One region of the Streptomyces sp. BYX5S genome, then DNA from elsewhere that is predicted to be linked to it. Evidence: predicted binding sites of a transcription regulator. Region 1 holds the regulator's gene; the other holds the start of a gene.
What was found. The regulator HspR, encoded in region 1, represses chaperone genes until heat shock. The targets are predictions, from matches to a motif close to TTGAGNNNNNNNNNCTCAA.

Region 1 (10,768 bases):
CCCGCTCGTCCTCGTCGACCCGGTCGCGGGCAATGTGCTCGGCGCCGCCCAGGCCGCGGGCCGCGGCGTGCCGGGAGCCGGTGACGCCAGCGGGCTCGACCAGTGGTTCAAGGTGTCGGCGACCGGAGCGGTCGTCGAGGTCGCCGCCGCGCCCGGCACCTTCGCGTTCACGGCGGCCGACGCGACCAGCAAGCTCGGCTGGCGGTGCGTGCCGTGGCAGGGCAACTTCCCGGTGGCGCCCGGCACCCGGATCTCGTTCCGCGCGCCCAGCGCCATGGCCGCGCTCGGCACCGTCGGCGTGAACATCGACTTCAAGAAGGCCGACGGGACCTATCTCTCCGGCCCCTCCGCGACCGGCCCCTACCTCGCCGCCACCGTGCCCGCCGGGGCCGTCTTCGCCACCCCGTGCGCGACGCCCGGCACCGCCGGCACGTACTCGCTGGCCGGGGCCTGCCTCTCGTACGACGACGGGGCCGCGCACACCATCCCCGGCGACGGCCTCCCGCAGCTCGCCGTGACCTCGTACACCGATACCCCCGGCCTCCCGCTGCCCTACCGCAGCATCAGTCTCGAACTCGTGGAGGTGTCCCGTGCAACAGGCTGACCAGGCCACCGAGGCCGCGCTCGGCGCCGGGGAGCGCACCGCCACGCACACCACCCGGCTCGGCGGGCGGGACGTCAGCGACCAGGTGCAGTCCTGGGAGCTGGAGCGTTCGTACGCGACCGATCTGCCGGCCGCGATGCGGGCGTTCTCCGGCAGCTCCTCCGCACAGCTCCAGCTGCAACTGGGCGGCAGAGGAACGGAGTTGGCGCCGGAGCTGTACTCCGCGTGGGCCGACCGGGCCACCGGTGACCTCGCCCGCCCCGGCCAGAGCGTCGTCCACGAGACGGGGCTCGGCGGCGGTTCCGACACCCTGCCCGCCTTCCGCGGCACCCTGCGCAACCGGTCTGCGGCCTCCGGCACCGACACCGTGCAGCTGACCGCGCTCGACGGCGCCGAACGGCTGCGCTCACCCGCCGAACTCCCGCGCCCCTACACGGGGTTGTACTGGGGCCGGCCGGTCGCCACCGCCACCTGGTGCGTCGACGAACTGCTCCGGCAGGCCGGATTCCTGACGAGCCCGCCCGCACGGGGCCCGCAGTTCGTCGCGGGGGCCCCGCTGACCCTCGTGCACGCCACCCTCCACGGCGGGTTCGCGACGTCGTACGGCATGCCGGAGGACCTGCCGGACCCGCGGCACTACACGTGGTCGCGGACCGGGGCACCGCACGAGATGGCCCTCGTGCCGCGCGGGCTCCCGGCCGGCGAGACCGGCGTCACGGCCTCCTGGTTCCCGCGCAGCCGCGTCACCGTGCCGGGCAGCAGGCTGCTCGCCGAGGCATGGGTGAACAACGCCGTCGGCATCGGCTCCACCGTCCGCCTCGACCTGGAGCTGAACCGCACCGGCACCGCGAACGGCACCCTGTCCCTCGCGCTCGACTTCACCAAAGGCACCGTCACCGCGTGGTCGCTCAGCAGCGACGCGGCGGTACCGGGCAGCGGACTGACCTGGAGCCAGAACGCCACCGCGATGAAGGCGCAGCGCGGCGTATGGCACATCGGCGCGTACGTCGATGTGTACGCGTCGACGGGCGGCCGGGCGCTGCCTCAGGTCACCCCGCTGATCACGGCGCCCGACGGCACCACGTGGGTCGGCGGCACCGGCGCGTTCACCGCGGCGAACGGTCCGCAGCCGGTGGCCGAGCTGCGCAAGATCCGCCTGATCACGTCGATGGCGACGGAAGGGGTGCAGGTCACGAGCGGCCTCGCCGCCGTTCCGAGCGTCGCCGAGTTCACCCAGGCCGGCCAGTGGGACAAGACCGCCGACCTGGACGACGCGATCCTGCCGCTGCGCACCATCCCCAAGGTGTCCGGTTCCCAGTGGGAGGCCATCGGACAGATCGCCAAGGCGAGCATGTCCACGGCCGAGCTCGACGAGCGCGGCCGCTTCCGCTGGCGCAACTTCACGCGCTTCGCGTCCACGCCGACCACCCCGGACCTGACGCTGACCTCGGTGCGCTCGATCGCCGCGCTCACCGTCACCGAGGAGATCGACGCCTGCCGCAACTACTGCGTGCAGCCCGCCGCGGACTGGAGCGCGGTCCGGGCGGTCGCGGGAGAGCTGATCACGGACACGGTGGTGCGGGAGATCCCGGCGGGCGGCTCCCTCACGGTCAACTACACGTTCGGCGAGGACGAGTTGGATGTCGGGCCGCCCGACACCGACGACGACTCCGTCGCCACCGCCGGATCCTCGTTCCGGGTCGCCACGCAGAACGCGGCGGGCACGACGGCGGTCAAGGGCGCCGTCGACGCGCTCGTGCGGCGGGAGAACGGGGTGATCGTGCTGCGCCTGACCAACCGCACGGCGTCCCGCCTCTACACGGTCGACCAGAAGGGCGGCCCGTCCATCCGGATCCTGCCGATCCGGCCCGACCGGGACCCCGTGGAACGGCAGGCCGTCTCCTATGTCGCCGACAGCGACAGCGAGAAGTGGTACGGACGCCAGGAGTTCTACGGGGACCAGTCGGAATGGGTCCAGGACCTCGGCGCCGCACGGGAGCTGGCGGCGGCGATGCGGTCGGCCGGGGAGTTCCCCGTGCCGGTCCTGGAGGACGTCCAGGTCCTGTACGACCCCCGCATCCAGCTCGGCGACGTGGTCCGCGTCGTCGACACGTCGGGCGCCGCGCTCGACACCCTGGCCTGGGTCGTCGGCATCACGGCTTCCGCCGCGGCGGGGGGCGGGGTCCAGCAGACGCTGAGCCTGCGCGGCGTGGCGGCGAACGGCGTCCCCGCCGACACCGGCCTCACCCCGGACGCCCCCGCGCTCCCGCCCGCCCCCGACCTCTCCCGCACCTACGCGACGGTGACCGCCTCGTACGCCACGCTCGCCGCGATGCGCGCGGCGAACCCGACGTGGTCGGACGTCCGCCGCGCCACGACACCGTGATCCCGCCGAACCCACGGAGTGCACCGTGCCCGAATCCTCCGACACCCCCACCCCCGTAGAACCGCCGGACGCCCTCCTCGAAGAACTCGCCTCGTACCAGGAACCGGTGCCCGTCGAACAACAACCACTCGGTGACGCCCTGCTCACCGTCACCGTCGAGGAGTCCCCGTGACCATCCAGTACACCCCCGTCAGCTCGCTCCCCTACCCTCAGGCCACCGATCCCGCCGACCTCCCCGCCCATCTCAAGGCGCTCGCCGACGCCGCGGACGGCCGCCTCGTCATGCGCTTCCCGGACACCGCGACCCGCGACGCCAAACTGCCCGCCCCGGTCGCCGGCATGGTCGCCTGGATCGGCACGCCCGGCCGGATGATGTACCACACCGGCACCGCGTGGGTGCCGATCGCCCCGGTGCCGGTGTACCGGGTCAACGTCGACGACGGGGACACCGCGTCGACCTCGTACGTGGAGACCCTCTCCAACGCCGGCGGCGACCCGATGGCGGCGACGTTCACCGTCCCGGCGTCCGGCCAGGTCATCGTCACCGTGGGCAGTTACATCCGGTCGTCCGCCAGCGGCACCTCGTACATGTCGGCCAACATCCGCAACGCCGCCGGCACGGTGGTCCTCGCCGCGGACGACAACCGCTCGGCGGCGATCCAGATCACCAGCCGTACCTCGGTCTCCGCACAGTTCCTGGTGAGCAGCCTCGCCGTCGGCACGACCCACACGGCGACCCCCGCCTACCGCTCCAGCGCCACCACGAACACCGCCTACTTCGACACGCGTTTCATCCGCGTCGACCCGATCCCGTAGGAGCGCCCGGTGGCCACACCCCTGACCGCGTACGCCTTCGCCCGCGCCCTGCGCGACGAGGGCGTACGGATTCGTGAACACGCCGACTGGCAGACGCACAACCGCGATCACAAGGGCCCGTGGGGCCCGGTGAACGGCGTCATGCTGCACCACACCGCGGGCCGCGACAGCCTCGCCCTGTGCCGCGACGGCACCGCCGCCCTGCCGGGTCCGCTCTGCGCGGGCCTGGTCGCGAAGGACGGCACCGTCCACCTGGTCGGCTACGGCCGCACCAACCACGCGGGTTCCGGTTCGGCCGCCGTGTACGCGGCCGTCCGCGCCGAACGGGCCCTGCCCTCCCCGCCGGGCCCCGACTCCGTCGACGGCAACATCCATTTCTACGGTTTCGAGATCGAGAACCTCGGCAACGGCCGGGACCCCTACCCCTCGCCCCAACTCACCGCCGTCGAACGGCTCTCCGCCGCCCTGTGCCGCGCCCACGGCTGGACGGCGGCGAGCGTCGTCGGCCACAAGGAGTGGACCCGCCGCAAGATCGACCCGTCGTTCTCGATGCCCGGCATGCGCACCCGCGTCGAGGCCCGCCTCGGCACCACCCCGAAGCCCCCGAAGCCCTCTTCGTACGCGGATTTCCCCGGCGCCGCCTTCTTCGTCCCGGGCCGCCGCAGCGCCCTGATCACGGCCGTCGGCAGACGCCTCGTCGCGGAGGGCTGCGGACGGTACCGGGTCGGGCCGGGCCCGGAGTGGACCGCGGCCGACGTGGCCTCGTACGCGGCCTGGCAGCGCCGGCTCGGCTACTCGGGCGCGGACGCCGACGGCATCCCGGGCCGCACCAGCTGGGACAAGCTGCGCGTGCCCCGCGCATGAGAGGAGACGGAGGAGTGGGTGAACAGGTCGATGTGGCCCTGGAGTTGGAGCGGCTGCGCCGCTCCGTGGACGTCGGCTTCGCCGCCACCCAGGGCAATCTGGCGCTGGTGCTCCAGCGCGCCGATCAGACGGACAAGACGCTGGGCGAGCACGAGGACCGGCTCGACGCCCTCGAACGCTCCCGCTGGCCCCTGCCGTCGCTCGCGGCGCTGACCTCGTGCGCCGCTCTGGTGGTCGCGGTCTGGCAGTCGACGGGCCGGTGAGGCGGTGGACCGGGACATGCGAAGGGGCCCGCCGACCATGATGGTCGGCGGGCCCCTTCACCTGTGTGCGGGTGTCAGTCCTTCGCGCGCTTCGGGCGCCACACCACCAGCGCGCCGGTCTGCTGGACCTCCTGGTAGGGGACCAGGTCCCGGCGGTACGAGGCGTGCACCGCGGCCTCGCGCTGCTGGATGGCGGAGGCGGCGGTCTCCACCGCGGCGGAGAGCTCGGCGACTCTGGACTGGAGCGCGGCGACCTGGTTCTCCAGCTCGATGATGCGCTTGATGCCTGCCAGGTTGATGCCCTCGGCCTGCGACAACTGCTGCACCGTGCGCAGCAGTTCGATGTCGCGCGCCGAGTAGCGCCGGCCGCGCCCGGCCGTGCGGTCGGGCGAGACCAGGCCGAGGCGGTCGTACTGGCGCAGGGTCTGCGGGTGCAGGCCGGACAGTTGTGCCGCCACCGAGATGACGTACACCGGCGTCTCGTCGGTCAGTTCGTACGGGTTGCTGCGCCGACGGCCGTGCTGCCCGTCCATCACACTCACGCTCCCTTCGCGGCCTTGAACAGTTCTGCCCGCACGTCGGTGTCCTCAGTCGCCTTGCGGTACGACTCGAGGGCCGAACGGGCGTCTTCCGAAAGGTCCTTGGGGACGGCCACCTCGACCGTCACCAACAGGTCCCCGCGCGTGCCGTCCTTGCGGACCGCGCCCTTGCCGCGGGCCCGCATCGTCCGCCCGTTCGGCGTGCCCTCGGGCAGCTTCAGGGTGACGGCGGGACCGCCGAGCGTGGGCACCTTGACCTCGCCGCCGAGCGACGCCTCGGTGAACGTCACCGGGACGGTGACCGTGAGGTTGTCGCCCTTGCGGCCGAAGACCGGGTGCGCGTCCACGTGGACCACGACGTACAGGTCGCCCGCCGGGCCGCCCCGTTCACCGGGAGCGCCCTTGCCGCGCAGGCGGATGCGCTGGCCGTCGGAGACCCCGGCCGGGATCCGGACCTGCATGGTGCGGGAGGACTTGGCCCGCCCGCTGCCCTTGCAGGCGTCGCACGGGGTCTCGGCGATGAGGCCGCGGCCCTTGCAGTCCACGCACGGGTCGGTGAGGGAGAAGCCGCCACCGCCGCCCCGCGAGACCTGCCCGGTGCCGACGCACGTCGGGCACACGCGCGGTGTGCCGTTCGCGTCGCCGGTGCCGGAGCACGCCTTGCAGGGGGCCTGCGAGGACATCCGCAGCGGGACCGTGGCCCCGTCGACGGCCTCGGTGAAGCTGAGCGTCACCTCGGACTCGATGTCCTGGCCCCGGCGCGGCTGCGTCCGCGTACCCGCGCCCGCGCCGCCCCGGTTGAACAGACCGCCGAACACGTCACCGATGCCGCCGCCGAAGCCGCCCTGTCCGCCCTGGCCCTGGGCGCCGCCTCCGAAGAGGTCGCCGAGGTCGAAGTTGAACGAGCCGCCCGCGCCCGCGCCGCCGGGGCCGGGCCGGAACCCGCCGCCGCCGAACAGGGCGCGCGCCTCGTCGTACTCCTTGCGCTTCTTGGGGTCGCCGAGGACGTCGTTCGCCTCGGAGATCTCCTTGAAGCGCTCCTCCGCCTTGTCGTTGCCCTTGTTGGCGTCGGGGTGGTTCTCGCGGGCGAGCTTGCGGTACGCCTTCTTGATCTCGGCGTCGGTGGCGTCCTTGGGGACGCCGAGGACCTTGTAGTAGTCCTTCTCGATGAAGTCCTTGGTGCTCATCGGCCTCGACGTCCCTCCTCACCTGTTCCTGTTACGTGTATGACGTCAGCCCTCTTCCGGGCCACCGTTCTCCTTCTCGGCGTCCTTGTCGGCCGCCTCGTCGGACGAACCGGCCTGCGCGCCCGGCTGCGGCTCGGCCACGGCCACCCGCGCGGGGCGGATGGTGCGCTCGCCGATCCGGTAGCCCGGCTGGAGGATCGCCACGCAGGTCGTCTCCGTGACGTCCGGCGCGTAGGAGTGCATCAGGGCCTCGTGCACGGTCGGGTCGAAGGGCTCGCCCTCCTTGCCGAACTGCTGAAGGCCCATCTTCGCGGCGACCGTCTCCAGCGACTCGGCGACGGACTTGAAGCCGCCGACGAGCTCGCCGTGCTCACGGGCCCGGCCCACGTCGTCGAGGACGGGAAGCAGCTCGGACAGGAGGTTCGCGACGGCGACCTCCTTGACCGTGACGCGGTCCCGCTCCACACGGCGCCGGTAGTTCTGGTACTCGGCCTGAAGGCGCTGGAGGTCGGCGGTGCGCTCGGTGAGCGCCGTACGCACCTGGTCCAGCTGCGCCGTCAGGGCAACGTCCGATGCGGAAGCTGAGTCCCCGGCCGGGGCCGCCCCCTCCTTGTCGGAGGGAGCGTCCTGCGGCTCGGCGTCGTCGGAGGTGGCGCCGGAGGGGACGTCAGGCTTCTCGTTCTCCTCGAAGCCCGGGGTCTCCTCCGTCACGCGGCACCGTCCTTGCGGTCCTTGTCCTCGTCGACGATCTCGGCGTCCACGACGTCGTCGTCGGCCTTGGCGTCGCCCTTCGGGGCGTCACCCTGAGGGGCCTCGGCGCCCGCGGCCTGGGCGTCGGCGTACATGGCCTGGCCCAGCTTCTGCGAGACGGCGGCGACCTTCTCGGTGGCGGTGCGGATCTCGGCCGAGTCCTCGCCCTTGAGCTTCTCCTTCAGCTCGGTGACGGCCTCCTCGACCTCGGTCTTCACCTCGCCCGGGACCTTGTCCTCGTTGTCCTTGAGGAACTTCTCCGTCTGGTAGACGAGCTGCTCGCCCTGGTTGCGCGACTCGGCGGCCTCGCGGCGGGCGTGGTCCTCGTCCGCGTACTTCTCGGCCTCTTCGCGCATCCGGTTGACCTCGTCCTTCGGCAGCGAGGAGCCACCGGTGACGGTCATCTTCTGCTCCTTGCCCGTGCCGAGGTCCTTGGCCGTGACGTGCATGATGCCGTTGGCGTCGATGTCGAAGGCGACCTCGACCTGCGGGACACCGCGCGGGGCCGGCGGCAGACCGGTCAGCTCGAACATGCCGAGCTTCTTGTTGTACGCCGCGATCTCGCGCTCGCCCTGGTAGACCTGGATCTGCACCGACGGCTGGTTGTCCTCGGCCGTCGTGAAGATCTCCGAGCGCTTCGTCGGGATCGTCGTGTTGCGCTCGATCAGCTTGGTCATGATGCCGCCCTTGGTCTCGATACCGAGGGACAGCGGGGTCACGTCGAGGAGCAGGACGTCCTTGACCTCACCCTTGAGGACACCGGCCTGGAGGGCGGCGCCGATGGCGACGACCTCGTCCGGGTTCACGCCCTTGTTGGCCTCGTTGCCGCCGGTCAGCTCCTTGACCAGGTCGGCGACGGCGGGCATACGGGTCGAACCACCGACGAGAACGACGTGGTCGATCTCGGAGAGGTTGATGCCCGCGTCCTTGATGACGTTGTGGAACGGCGTCTTGCAGCGCTCCAGAAGGTCGGACGTGAGCTGCTGGAACTGGGCGCGCGTGAGCTTCTCGTCCAGGTGCAGCGGGCCCTCGGCGGAGGCCGTGATGTACGGCAGGTTGATCGTGGTCTCCGTGGAGGAGGACAGCTCGATCTTCGCCTTCTCGGCGGCCTCGCGCAGGCGCTGGAGCGCCATCTTGTCCTTGGAGAGGTCCACGCCGTGGCCGTTGTTGAACTGCTTGACCAGGTAGTCGACGACGCGCTGGTCCCAGTCGTCACCGCCGAGCTGGTTGTCGCCGTTCGTGGCCTTCACCTCGACGACGCCGTCGCCGATCTCCAGGAGCGAGACGTCGAAGGTGCCGCCACCGAGGTCGAAGACCAGGATGGTCTGGTCGTCCTTGTCCAGGCCGTAGGCCAGGGCCGCGGACGTCGGCTCGTTGACGATGCGCAGGACGTTCATGCCGGCGATCTCGCCGGCTTCCTTCGTCGCCTGCCGCTCCGAGTCGTTGAAGTAGGCCGGGACGGTGATGACCGCGTCCGTGACCTTCTCGCCGAGGTAGGACTCCGCGTCGCGCTTCAGCTTCTGCAGGATGAACGCCGAGATCTGCTGCGGGTTGAAGTCCTTCCCGTCCAGATCGATCTTCCAGTCGGTGCCCATGTGGCGCTTCACCGAGCGGATGGTCCGGTCCACGTTCGTGACCGCCTGGCGCTTGGCGACCTCGCCGACCAGCACCTCGCCGTTCTTCGCGAAAGCGACGACGGACGGCGTGGTCCTGGCGCCCTCGGCGTTCGCGATGACGGTGGGCTCACCGCCCTCCAGAACGCTGACGACGGAGTTAGTCGTGCCCAGGTCGATGCCGACCGCACGTGCCATTTCGATTCCTCCAGCTACCTACTTGAGTGGAACTGGCTCAAGACTGCAACACCTCCCCCCTCGGCGTCAACAGACCTGAGTCAGCCCCACTCAAGTTTTATCCTGCCCTTATCGGCAGACCGCTGAAGGCATGGCTCTGACCTGGCCTTTTGTCAGTCAGTACGGGAGTGATGACGCGAAATTACGCTGCGAGCGAGGCGTACAGCCGCTCGATCCGCTCGACCCACACGGCTTCCCCGTACCGTTTCGCGTACACCGCGCGGCAGTGCTCCCGCAGCGTCGGGAAGACCTTGCCCGCGACATCCAGCGCGTCGGGCAGGTGCGCGTCCGGCGCCGTCACGGTCCCGGTGCCCTCGGCGCGCACGGCGCGCGGCACCACCGCCCCGGCCGCCCCCTCGAAGGCCAGCACCGGCAGCCCCGCCGCGAGCGCTTCCGCGTACACCAGCGGAGCCACCGGCCCCGGCAGCACGATCCCCCGGTACCCCGGCAGCTCCCGCCGCAGCTCCCCACGCCCCACGGCCCCGCGCAGCCGCACCCCGGCGGGCGCCGCCGCCCGGCACCGCCCCTCCAGCGGCCCCGTCCCGACGACGTCGAGGCGCTCACCGGCGGGCCAGCGGCGCAGCAGTCCGAGCACGCCCTTGTCCGGCGCGAGCCGCCCCACGCACACCCACGCGTCGCCGCCCTCGGCCGCCGCCTCCACGGCCCGGGGCACGAAGTCCGGCACCACGTCGAGCCGCTCCCTGGGCAGCCCCGCCCGCGCGTACGCGTCCCGGCCGGTCTCCGAGAGGGCCACGAGCCGGTCGGCCCGGCGCAGCAGCGGGTCCTGCCGCAGGTCCCCGCGCGCCGTCCACCCGAACTGGAGCGCGGCGAACCGGGCGCCGCGGGGGCGGCCGCGGCGCAGGGTGGCGACGACGGGGCCGGTCCACTCGGCGATCCAGGCGCGCCCGAAGGCGGGGAACAGGTGGTGGACGTGCACCACGTCGGGCCCGAACGCGCGCAGCGCCGCGAGCGGCCCGTTCCCGCGCCGGTCGACCGTCACGAGGCGCACCTCGTGCCCGGCCCGGGTGAGGGCGGCGACCTGGTCGAGCACGGCCTCGTCCTCGCCGCCCGGCGCACCGAAACCGTGGACGACCGCGATCCTCATGTCAGGCCCCGACCGTCGCGGCGGGAACGGCGCCGGACGCGCGGCCCGCGTCGACGAGGGCCGCGTCCACGATGTCGGTGAGGCCGAGGCCCGGCTGCCAGCCGGTGAGTTCGCGCAGTGGCCGGGTGTCGGGCGCCGGTCCGCCGGGGGCGCCCGCCCCCTCGTCCGGGACGAAGCGGAGCGGTGACGCGGAGCCGGAACGTTCCACCACGATGCCGGCGAGGTCGGCGACGGCCGTCTCCTGGTCCCCGGCGACGTCGAAGGCGCGCCCGGCCGCGGCGGGCTCGGCGAGCAGCCGCACCAGCGCGTCGACCGTGTCGGTGACGTGCGTGAGGCGCAGCCGCCGGGTGCCGTCGCCGTGCAGGGTGAGCGGCAGGCCCGCGACCGCCTGCCCGGCGAGGCGC
Region 2 (10,768 bases), 6.8 Mb from region 1:
AGGCCCCGGTCCGCGCGGCGCTTGCGCACGGCGAGGTACTCGGTGATGCGCTCCTTCACGTCGTCGAGGCCCGCGTGCTCGGCGTCGAGGACGGACTGGGCGCCCTGGATGTCGTACTCGTCCTGGGTCCGCTCGTTCCACGGGAGTTCGAGGACGGTGTCGAGCCAGGTGCGGATCCAGGAGCCCTCGGGCGACTGGTCACTCGACCGCTCCAGCTTGTCGACCTCCTTGAGCGCGGCCTCGCGCACCTTCTCGGGGAGGTCGGCGGCCTCGACGCGGGCGCGGTAGTCGTCGGACTCCTCGCCCTCGTCCTTCTCCCCGTTCAGCTCGCGCAGCTCCTTGCGCACGGCGTCGAGCTGGCGGCGCAGCAGGAACTCGCGCTGCTGCTTGTCGACGCCCTCCTGGACGTCCTTGGCGATGGTCTCGGCGACGTCCTGCTCGGCGAGGTGGTCACGCAGGTGCTGGGTGGCGAGCTTCAGGCGCTTCACCGGGTCGGCCGCTTCGAGCAGCTCGACCTTCTGGGCGGTGGTGAGGAACGGCGAGTAGCCGGAGTTGTCGGCGAGCGCGGAGACGTCGTCGATGGCCTGGACGCGGTCCACGACCTGCCAGGCGCCGCGCTTCTTCAGCCAGTTCGTGGCGAGCGCCTTGTACTCCTTGACCAGTTCGGTCACGGCGCCGGGCAGCGGGTCCGGCACCTCCTCCTCGACGGTCAGGCCCTCCACCCACAGGGCGGCGCCGGGACCGGTGGTGCCCGCGCCGATGCGGACGCGGCCGACGCCGCGGATCAGCGCGCCGGGGTCGCCGTCGGCGAGGCGTCCGACCTGCTCGACGGTGCCGAGCACGCCGGTGTTCGCGTACGTGCCGTCGATCCGTGGAACAAGCAGAACCTTCGGCTTGCTGGTTCCAGTGCGCGCGGCGGCCTGCGCGGCCTCCACCGCGGCCCGTACGTCGGTGTCGTTCAGGTCCAGGGGCACCACCATTCCCGGCAGTACGACCTCGTCGTCGAGGGGCAGCACGGGCAGGGTGAGCGGGTTGGACGTCGAAGCCATGATCTCCCCTTCGGCAGTCAAGTTGAGCTATGTCGACTCAATGCTTGGCGACCTTCAGATGTTCCGAGAAGGGCGTTCGCTGTCAGCGATCACGCCTTCCGGCCGCGACGACACGCGCGATGTAATAAGCGCCTGGGAAATATGACCCTTACATTGGGGAGCGTGACGGGCATGCGCGGCGAGGAACTCGTACGGAACTGGGTCGACGGCTGGGTGGTCTCGCGCGGGACCGCTCCCCCGCTCGTCGAGCCCTGGGGTTACACGATTCACGTGGGCCTGCCTGAGCACGTGAGCCGCCATGTCGTCGGTGCCGCCAACGAGACGGTGACCGAGGAGACCGTGCGCAAGGTGGCCGGGGCGACGCGCGGGCGCGGCACCCACCTGAAGGTCTTCGCCGACCCCGCGCGCGTACTGCCGTGGCTCGGCCCGGAGTGGGAGCCGTACGGGGCGGACGACTTCCTGATGTCGACGGACCTCGCCCCGACCCCCGTGCCCCCGGCGCCGGACGGCTACATCCGGCACATCTGGACCCGCGCCGGCGTCACCCGCGTCCTGCTCACCGACACCGAGGGCGCCTTCGCCGCACGCGGCCAGGTCGCCCCGACCGGGGCGAGCGCCGTCGTCGACCAGATCGAGACGTCCGAGCGGCACCGCCGCAAGGGGCTCGGGCGGGTGGTCATGGGCACCCTTGAGCAGACGGCCCGCACCCAGGGCGCCGTCCACGCCGTCCTGGCGTGCACCCCCGAGGGGCGACTCCTGTACGAGTCCGTGGGGTGGCGGATCGAGGCGCCGCTGACGAACGCGAAGTACGCGGGCCGAGGAGTGACCAGCGCCACGTGAGACGTGGGCCACAGAAAACCCCGCGCGGCGCCCCGCCCGTCGGCCACAATGGCGGCCATGACGACTCAGCTCGACCCCGATCCTCCCGTCGTCCTGGACCGCCGCGAAGGCCCCTTCGGCGAGGTGGTCCTGCGCCGTCACGGCGATCTGCTCCAGATCATCGCCAACGGCACGTTCCTGATGGACACGTCCGACGGCCGCTCCGAGCGGCGGCTCGTCGACTCGGCGCTCGCCGCTCTCGGCGACCGGGAGGGGCCGCGGGTGCTCATCGGCGGTCTCGGTGTCGGCTTCTCCCTCGCGCACGCGGCCGCGAACCCGCGCTGGGGCCGGATCACCGTCGTCGAGCGCGAGCCGGCGATCGTCGGCTGGCACCGCACGGGGCCGCTGCGGACCCTGTCCGCCGAGGCCCTCGCCGACGCCCGGACGGACATCGTCGAGGCCGACCTCGTCGCCCACCTGCGCACGACCACGGAGACGTACGACGCGCTCTGCCTCGACATCGACAACGGGCCGGACTGGACCGTCACCGAGGACAACGACGGCCTCTACTCCCCGGCAGGCCTCGCCACCTGCCGGGACCGACTCGACCCGGGCGGGGTTCTCGCCGTATGGTCCGCACAGCCGTCAGCAAATTTCGAAGAAACCTTGCGGAATGCCGGATTCCAGGCGGTGCGCACCGAAGAGATCCCCGTTGTCCGGGGCGTCCCCGACGTGGTGCACCTCGCGACGAGGCCCACGTAGCCGACCGGCGGTAACTCCCCGTACGCTGACGTCCGAAACCCGATCATTCAAGCGTCAAGCGCGTCACGACGGCGCGCATTCAGGGGCGGGGCGATGGAGCAGACACACACCTCCCACAACACCACCACGACGACTCAGGGAGCCCAACGGCGGGTCCTGGTCGTCGAGGACGATCCGACGATCGTCGACGCCATCGCCGCTCGGCTGCGCGCCGAGGGATTCCTCGTGCAAACCGCGCAGGACGGTCCGGCGGCGGTGGACACGGCCGAGGCCTGGCAGCCCGATCTGCTGATCCTCGACATCATGCTGCCCGGCTTCGACGGCCTTGAGGTCTGCCGGCGCGTGCAGGCCCAGCGGCCCGTGCCGGTGATGATGCTCACCGCGCGCGACGACGAGACGGACATGCTGGTCGGCCTCGGCGTCGGCGCCGACGACTACATGACCAAGCCGTTCTCCATGCGGGAGCTGGCGGCGCGCGTGCACGTGCTGCTGCGCCGCGTGGAGCGGGCGGCCCTCGCCGCCACGACGCCGCGCAGCGGCATACTGCGGCTCGGCGAGCTGGAGATCGACCACGCGCAGCGCCGCGTGCGCGTGCGCAGCGAGGACGTGCACCTCACGCCCACCGAGTTCGACCTCCTCGTGTGCCTGGCGAACACCCCGCGCGCGGTGCTCTCCCGTGAGCAGCTGCTCGCCGAGGTGTGGGACTGGGCGGACGCCTCCGGCACCCGCACCGTCGACAGCCACATCAAGGCACTGCGCCGGAAGATCGGCGCGGAGCGCATCCGCACCGTGCACGGCGTGGGTTACGCGCTGGAGACGCCGAACCCGTGAGCGCCGGGGACCGTGACCGGACGACGGCGGGCGGACGGCCGCTGCGGCCGTCCTTCAATCCGCACTGGGCGTCCGGCGGCCTGCGCCCCTTCTCCGTGAAGGCGAAGCTGGGCACGCTCGTCGTCGTCTCCGTCTTCATCACCACGGGTCTGCTCATGGTGGCGATGTACACGGCGACCGAGCTGCGCTTCATCACGGTGTTCTCGATCATCGCGACACTGCTGATCACGCAGTTCGTGGCGCACTCGCTGACCGCCCCGCTCGACGAGATGAACACGGTGGCCCGGTTCATCTCCAACGGCGACTACTCGCGCCGGGTGCGCGGCGCGGGCCGGCGCGACGAGATCGGCGACCTCGCGGTCACCATCAACCGCATGGCCGACGAGCTGGCGGCGCAGGACCAGCAGCGCAAGGAGCTGGTGGCCAACGTCTCGCACGAGCTGCGCACGCCCATCGCGGGCCTGCGCGCGGTGCTGGAGAACGTCGTGGACGGCGTCATGGCCGCGGACCCCGAGACGATGCGCACGGCGCTGAAACAGACGGAGCGGCTCGGCCGGCTCGTCGACACCCTGCTCGACCTGTCCCGCCTGGACAACGGCGCGGTGCCGCTGAAGACCCGCCGCTTCGAGGTGTGGCCGTACCTGTCGGGCGTCCTGAAGGAGGCCAACATGGCGGTCTCCCAGCGCGCCGGCATCGCCTCCGGTTCCGGCACCCACACGCGTACGGACGTCCATCTGCACCTCGACGTCTCACCGCCCGAACTGACGGCGCACGCGGACCCGGAGCGCATCCACCAGGTCGTCGCGAACCTCATCGACAACGCGGTGAAGCACTCCCCGCAGCACGGCCGGGTCACCGTGCTCGCCCGGCGCGGCCCCTACCCGGACTCGCTCGAACTGGAAGTCCTCGACGAGGGCCCCGGCATCCCGCAGTCCGAGTGGCACAAGGTCTTCGAGCGCTTCAACCAGGGCGCCGCCACGGGCGACAAGGGCGACGGCGGCACCGGCCTCGGCCTCGCCATCGCCCGCTGGGCCGTGGAACTGCACGGCGGCCGGATCCGGGTGGCCGAATCCGCTCGGGGCTGCCGGATCAAGGTCACTCTTCCGGGAGAGCCCGGAACGCAAAGTTGACGTAGGGTTTCGGTCAGGCAGGGGTCAAGAGCGCGCCCGGCGTACACGAACACGCCCGGCGCGCATCCGAACGTACCGAAACCCCGGTTGTTTCCCGCCATTTCACGGCCCGAAACACGGCTTCCGGTGTGACTTACGTGACGGATCACCGGCCCGGTCTGCACGTCCCGTCTTTGGAGGCGTAGCCTTTATTCCCGCTGTCCATCACCTTGTGAGAAGCGGAAGAGGGCGGTTACCGCCGTGTCGCCACAGTCCCCCAGTAACTCGAGCATCTCCACCGAGACCGACCAAGCCGGGCAGGGTAAAAACCCTGCCGCCGCCTTCGGTCCCAACGAGTGGCTCGTCGACGAGATCTATCAGCAGTACCTCCAGGACCCGAATTCGGTAGACCGAGCCTGGTGGGACTTCTTCGCCGACTACAAGCCAGGTGCCGCGGCCGCGGGGGCCGCGACGACCCAGAAGCCGGCCGAGAAGCCCGCCGCCCAGGCCGCGCCCGCGGCGCAGGCCCCGGCAGCCCCCGCGCAGCCCGCAGCCGCAGCTCCCGCACAGGCTGCCGCCGCGCCCGCAAAGCCCGCCGCTCCGGCCGCGCCCACCGCGCCGAAGCCGGCCGCCGCGCCCGCTCAGGCCGCGAAGCCCGCCACCCCCGCACCGAAGAAGGCTGAAGAAGTGACGACCGAGGCCCCTGCCGGCCCCGAGCTCGTGACGCTGCGCGGTCCCGCCGCCGCCGTCGCGAAGAACATGAACAAGTCCATCGAGGTCCCCACGGCGACGTCCGTGCGCGCGGTCCCGGTGAAGCTGCTGTTCGACAACCGCATCGTCATCAACAACCACCTGAAGCGCGCCCGCGGCGGGAAGATCTCCTTCACGCACCTGATCGGGTACGCGATGGTGCAGGCCATCAAGGCCATGCCGTCGATGAACTACTCCTTCCAGGAGAAGGACGGCAAGCCGACCCTGGTGAAGCCGGAGCACATCAACTTCGGTCTGGCCATCGACCTCGTGAAGCCGAACGGCGACCGCCAGCTCGTCGTCGCCGGCATCAAGAAGGCCGAGACGCTGAACTTCTTCGAGTTCTGGCAGGCCTACGAGGACATCGTCCGGCGTGCCCGCGACGGCAAGCTCGGCATGGACGACTTCACCGGTGTCACGGTCTCCCTGACCAACCCCGGCGGCCTCGGCACCGTCCACTCGGTCCCGCGCCTGATGCCCGGACAGTCGGTCATCATGGGCGTCGGCTCCATGGACTACCCGGCGGAGTTCCAGGGCACGTCCCAGGACACCCTGAACAAGCTCGGCATCTCGAAGGTCATGACGCTCACGTCGACCTACGACCACCGGGTCATCCAGGGCGCCGCCTCCGGCGAGTTCCTGCGCATCGTCGCGAACCTCCTCCTCGGGGAGAACGAGTTCTACGACGAGATCTTCAAGGCCCTGCGGATCCCCTACGAGCCGGTCCGCTGGCTCAAGGACATCGACGCGTCGCACGACGACGACGTCACCAAGGCCGCCCGCGTCTTCGAGCTGATCCACTCCTACCGGGTCCGCGGCCACGTCATGGCCGACACCGACCCGCTGGAGTACCAGCAGCGCAAGCACCCCGACCTGGACATCACCGAGCACGGGCTCACGCTGTGGGACCTGGAGCGCGAGTTCGCCGTCGGCGGCTTCGCCGGCAAGTCGATGATGAAGCTGCGCGACGTCCTCGGCGTCCTGCGCGACTCGTACTGCCGCACCACCGGCGTCGAGTTCATGCACATCCAGGACCCGAAGCAGCGCCGCTGGCTCCAGGACCGCATCGAGCGGCCGCACGCCAAGCCGGAGCGCGAGGAGCAGCTGCGCATCCTGCGCCGGCTGAACTCGGCGGAGGCCTTCGAGACCTTCCTCCAGACCAAGTACGTCGGTCAGAAGCGGTTCTCCCTGGAGGGCGGCGAGTCCGTCATCCCGCTGCTCGACTCGGTCATCGACGCCGCCGCCGAGGCCCGCCTCGACGAGGTCGTCATCGGCATGGCCCACCGCGGCCGCCTGAACGTCCTGGCGAACATCGTCGGCAAGTCGTACGCGCAGATCTTCCGGGAGTTCGAGGGCAACCTCGACCCGAAGTCGATGCACGGCTCCGGCGACGTGAAGTACCACCTGGGCGCCCAGGGCACCTTCACGGGCCTGGACGGCGAGCAGATCAACGTCTCGCTGGCCGCCAACCCGTCCCACCTGGAGACGGTCGACCCGGTCATCGAGGGCATCGTCCGCGCCAAGCAGGACATCATCAACAAGGGCGGCACGGACTTCACGGTCCTGCCGGTCGCCCTGCACGGTGACGCGGCCTTCGCGGGCCAGGGTGTGGTCGCCGAGACGCTCAACATGTCGCAGCTGCGCGGCTACCGCACGGGCGGCACGGTCCACATCGTCATCAACAACCAGGTCGGCTTCACCGCCGCCCCGGAGTCGTCGCGCTCCTCCATGTACGCCACGGACGTGGCCCGCATGATCGAGGCGCCGATCTTCCACGTGAACGGCGACGACCCCGAGGCCGTCGTCCGCGTTGCCCGTCTGGCCTTCGAGTTCCGCCAGGCGTTCAACAAGGACGTCGTCATCGACCTCATCTGCTACCGCCGCCGCGGTCACAACGAGTCGGACAACCCGGCGTTCACGCAGCCGCTGATGTACGACCTGATCGACAAGAAGCGCTCGGTGCGCAAGCTCTACACCGAGTCCCTCATCGGTCGCGGCGACATCACCCTGGAAGAGGCGGAGCAGGCGCTCCAGGACTTCCAGGGCCAGCTGGAGAAGGTCTTCACGGAGGTCCGCGAGGCCGTCTCGCACCCGACCGCCACCGAAGTCCCGGAGCCGCAGGCCGAGTTCCCGGTGCCGGTGCAGACCGCGATCTCCCAGGAGGTCGTCAAGCGCATCGCCGAGTCCCAGGTCAACATCCCGGACCACGTCACGGTGCACCCGCGTCTGCTGCCGCAGCTCCAGCGCCGCGCCACCATGATCGAGGACGGGACGATCGACTGGGGCATGGGCGAGACCCTCGCCCTCGGCTCGCTGCTCCTGGAGGGCACGCCGGTCCGGCTGTCCGGCCAGGACTCGCGCCGCGGCACCTTCGGTCAGCGCCACGCGGTCCTCATCGACAACAAGACGGGCGAGGACTTCACCCCGCTCCTCTACCTGTCGCCGGACCAGGCCCGCTACAACGTCTACGACTCGCTGCTCTCCGAGTACGCGGTCATGGGCTTCGAGTACGGCTACTCGCTGGCGCGCCCCGAGTCCCTCGTGATGTGGGAGGCGCAGTTCGGTGACTTCGTCAACGGCGCGCAGACCGTCGTCGACGAGTACATCTCGGCCGCCGAGCAGAAGTGGGGCCAGACCTCCGGCGTCACGCTGCTGCTGCCGCACGGCTACGAGGGCCAGGGCCCGGACCACTCCTCGGCCCGCGTCGAGCGCTTCCTCCAGCTGTGCGCGCAGAACAACATGACGGTCGCCATGCCGACGCTGCCGTCGAACTACTTCCACCTCCTGCGGTGGCAGGTGCACAACCCGCACCACAAGCCGCTGGTGGTCTTCACCCCGAAGTCGATGCTGCGCCTCAAGGCCGCCGCGTCGAAGGTGGAGGAGTTCACGACGGGCGGCTTCCGTCCGGTCATCGGCGACACCGAGGTCGAGGCCGGTGCCACGGACCCGAAGGCCATCAAGAAGGTCGTCTTCGTGTCGGGCAAGCTGTACTACGACCTCGAGGCCGAGAAGAAGAAGAGCGGCGTCACGGACACCGCGATCATCCGCGTCGAGCGTCTGTACCCGCTGCCGGGTGCCGAGCTCCAGGCCGAGATCGCCAAGTTCCCGAACGCCGAGAAGTACCTGTGGGCGCAGGAGGAGCCGGCGAACCAGGGTGCCTGGCCGTTCATCGCTCTCAACCTGATCGACCACCTGGACCTGGCCGTCGGCGCCGACGTGCCGCACGGTGAGCGCCTGCGCCGCATCTCGCGGCCGCACAGCTCGTCCCCGGCGGTCGGTTCGGCCAAGCGCCACCAGGCCGAGCAGGAGCAGCTGGTGCGCGAGGTCTTCGAGGCGTAGCCCCGAAGGTCCGGCGAACGAAGCCGAAGGCCCGGCCCCCTTCCGAGGGGGCCGGGCCTTCGGCCTTTTCGGGTGCGGGCGGCGCTCAGGTCACCTGGGGCTCGAAGTCCCAGTACGGCCTGTTGCGGGCCCGCGCCGACAGGGTGTGGACGTGCTGCGGGCCGAGGGTGGAGGCGAGGTCGGAGAGCGCCTCCTGCTCGGTCTTCTCCGCCTCCCGGCGGTCGCCGAGGCCCCGCAGGTCCGCCGCGTGCGCGACGCGCGCCGTGAGCGTGAGCGGGTGCGTCCGGCCGAGGGTCTCCGCGCCGCGGGCGGCGGCCGACTTGCTCAGGGCGGCCGCGGACTCGGTGTCGCCGACGAGGTTGCGCAGCGCCGCCGCGTTGACGGCGCAGCCCACCGTCCACGGGTGGTGGTCGCCGACCGCGGCCGTCATGTCGGTCATGGCCTGCTCGATCAGCGCGTGCGCCTGGTCGCGCTCGCCGACGCTGCGCAGGATCAGCGCGTGGTTGGAGCGGGCCCCGGCGATGAACGGGTGGCCTTCGGCGAGTTTCTCCTCGTAACGGGCGAGGACGTACTCGCTCGTCTCCCGCGCCTGGTCGATGTCGCCGTGCTCGCGGGTGAAGCAGCTGTGGCTGACGGCCGCGGCGAGGGTCTGCGGGTCGTTGTCCCCCAGCTGCCGCTCGTAGCGCTCGCGGACGCGGGTGAACAGCGGGCCCGCCCGGCCGTGGTCGCCGAGCCGGTACAGGCACTGCGCGAGGTTGTGCTCGGCGAGGAGCGTCTGCGGGTTGTCGCCGCCCATGACGATGCGGTACTCGCGGACGTTCTTGGCCTGCATGGACTCGGCCTCGGTGTAGCGGCCGAGCAGGCGCAGGTTCGTCGCGTAGTGGATCTCGGAGAACAGCGCCCAGGGGTGCCGGTTCTTCAGGAGCAGCCGGCGGGCCTCCAGGGTACGCCGGTCGATGTCGAGGCTCTCCTTGTAGCGGCCGAGGAGGCGCAGCGCGAACCCCAGGTTGTTCAGGGCGTTGAGGGTGCGGGAGTCCTGCTCGCCGAGGAGTTCGCGGTAGGCCGGGTACAGCCAGTCGTACAGCTCGCGGGCCTCCTCGTAGCGGCCGAGGCCCCACAGGTCGGCGCCGCGGCCGATGTTGGCGCGCAGGTAGTCGAGGTCCTGCGGGCCGCGCTCGACCAGGAGGTGGTCGGCGGCGGCCCTGCCGATCTCCTCGGCGCGCTCGTACTCGCCGGCCGCGCGCAACAGGTTGGCCAGGTGGTACGTGAGGTCCCAGACCCGCTGGTGGGTGTCGCCGAGGCGGCGCTTCCACGTGGCGAGGGCGCGCTCGCCGAGTTTGATGCCGGAGACGTACTCGCCCGTGAAGTACATGTAGCGCAGGCAGTTGAGCACCATGTTCTGGACCTTGCGGTCCGTGCTCTCCAGGACGTCGGCGTACTTCAGGTGCGGCACGATCGCCGCGTACTCGTCCCACAGGCGGGTGTCGGTGGCGCGGCCCGGGTCGGCGGCGGCGAGCGCCTTGCGGACGACGTCGATGAACTCGCGGCGGTCCTCGTCGGGCATGTCCTTGTGCACGATCTGGTGGACCATGCGGTGCAGGTACAGGGACTCGCCGGAGGCCGAGGACTCGTCGCCGCCCGTCTCGTGGGACTCCAGGCGGACGACGGAGTACTGGCGCAGCTGGTTGATCGCCTTGTTCCACAGCAGCGGATCGTTGAGCAACCCGGCCACCTGCTCGGGCAGTTCGTCGTGCGGCATCTCCCGCAGGAGGCGTACGGGGATGAAGCCGGGCGCGAAGAACGTGCACAGGCGCAGCAGGTCGACGGACTCGGGGACGGTCTCGCGCAGCTTGTTGAGCAGTATCGACCAGGCGGTCTGGAAGGAGAGCGGGAAGTCGGCGGAGACCCGGACGACGTCCTGGTCGATGCCGCCCTCCAGGAGGTCGATGTACTCCTCGACGGTCATGTCCGAGTCGTTGAGCCAGCCCGCCGTCTGGTCGAGGAGCAGCGGCAGGTCCTCCAGCGCCGCGGCGAGCCGGTCCGCGTCCGGTTCGCTCAGGCGGGGCGCGCGGCGCCGGATGAACGCGACGGACTCGTCGCGGTCGTAGA

Region 2: the regulator HspR is predicted to act here: its motif matches at 1,072-1,090, upstream of lon (endopeptidase La).

Annotation. Positions count from the first base shown of each region.
Region 1 is NZ_CM138829.1:174,328-185,095, reverse strand. It holds gene ACYBSK_RS00820 (hypothetical protein) at 1-604, shown strand, start outside; gene ACYBSK_RS00815 (hypothetical protein) at 591-2,990, shown strand; gene ACYBSK_RS00810 (hypothetical protein) at 3,016-3,162, shown strand; gene ACYBSK_RS00805 (hypothetical protein) at 3,159-3,806, shown strand; gene ACYBSK_RS00800 (peptidoglycan-binding protein) at 3,816-4,670, shown strand; gene ACYBSK_RS00795 (hypothetical protein) at 4,685-4,933, shown strand; gene ACYBSK_RS00790 (heat shock protein transcriptional repressor HspR) at 5,008-5,466, opposite strand; gene dnaJ (molecular chaperone DnaJ) at 5,472-6,659, opposite strand; gene grpE (nucleotide exchange factor GrpE) at 6,705-7,370, opposite strand; gene dnaK (molecular chaperone DnaK) at 7,367-9,220, opposite strand; gene ACYBSK_RS00770 (glycosyltransferase family 4 protein) at 9,402-10,364, opposite strand; gene ACYBSK_RS00765 (NAD-dependent epimerase/dehydratase family protein) at 10,366-10,768, opposite strand, start outside.
Region 2 is NZ_CM138829.1:6,926,222-6,936,989, forward strand. It holds gene lon (endopeptidase La) at 1-1,049, opposite strand, end outside; gene ACYBSK_RS31170 (GNAT family N-acetyltransferase) at 1,221-1,889, shown strand; gene ACYBSK_RS31175 (spermidine synthase family protein) at 1,947-2,630, shown strand; gene ACYBSK_RS31180 (response regulator transcription factor) at 2,724-3,461, shown strand; gene ACYBSK_RS31185 (HAMP domain-containing sensor histidine kinase) at 3,503-4,591, shown strand; gene ACYBSK_RS31190 (multifunctional oxoglutarate decarboxylase/oxoglutarate dehydrogenase thiamine pyrophosphate-binding subunit/dihydrolipoyllysine-residue succinyltransferase subunit) at 4,832-8,659, shown strand; gene fxsT (FxSxx-COOH system tetratricopeptide repeat protein) at 8,745-10,768, opposite strand, start outside.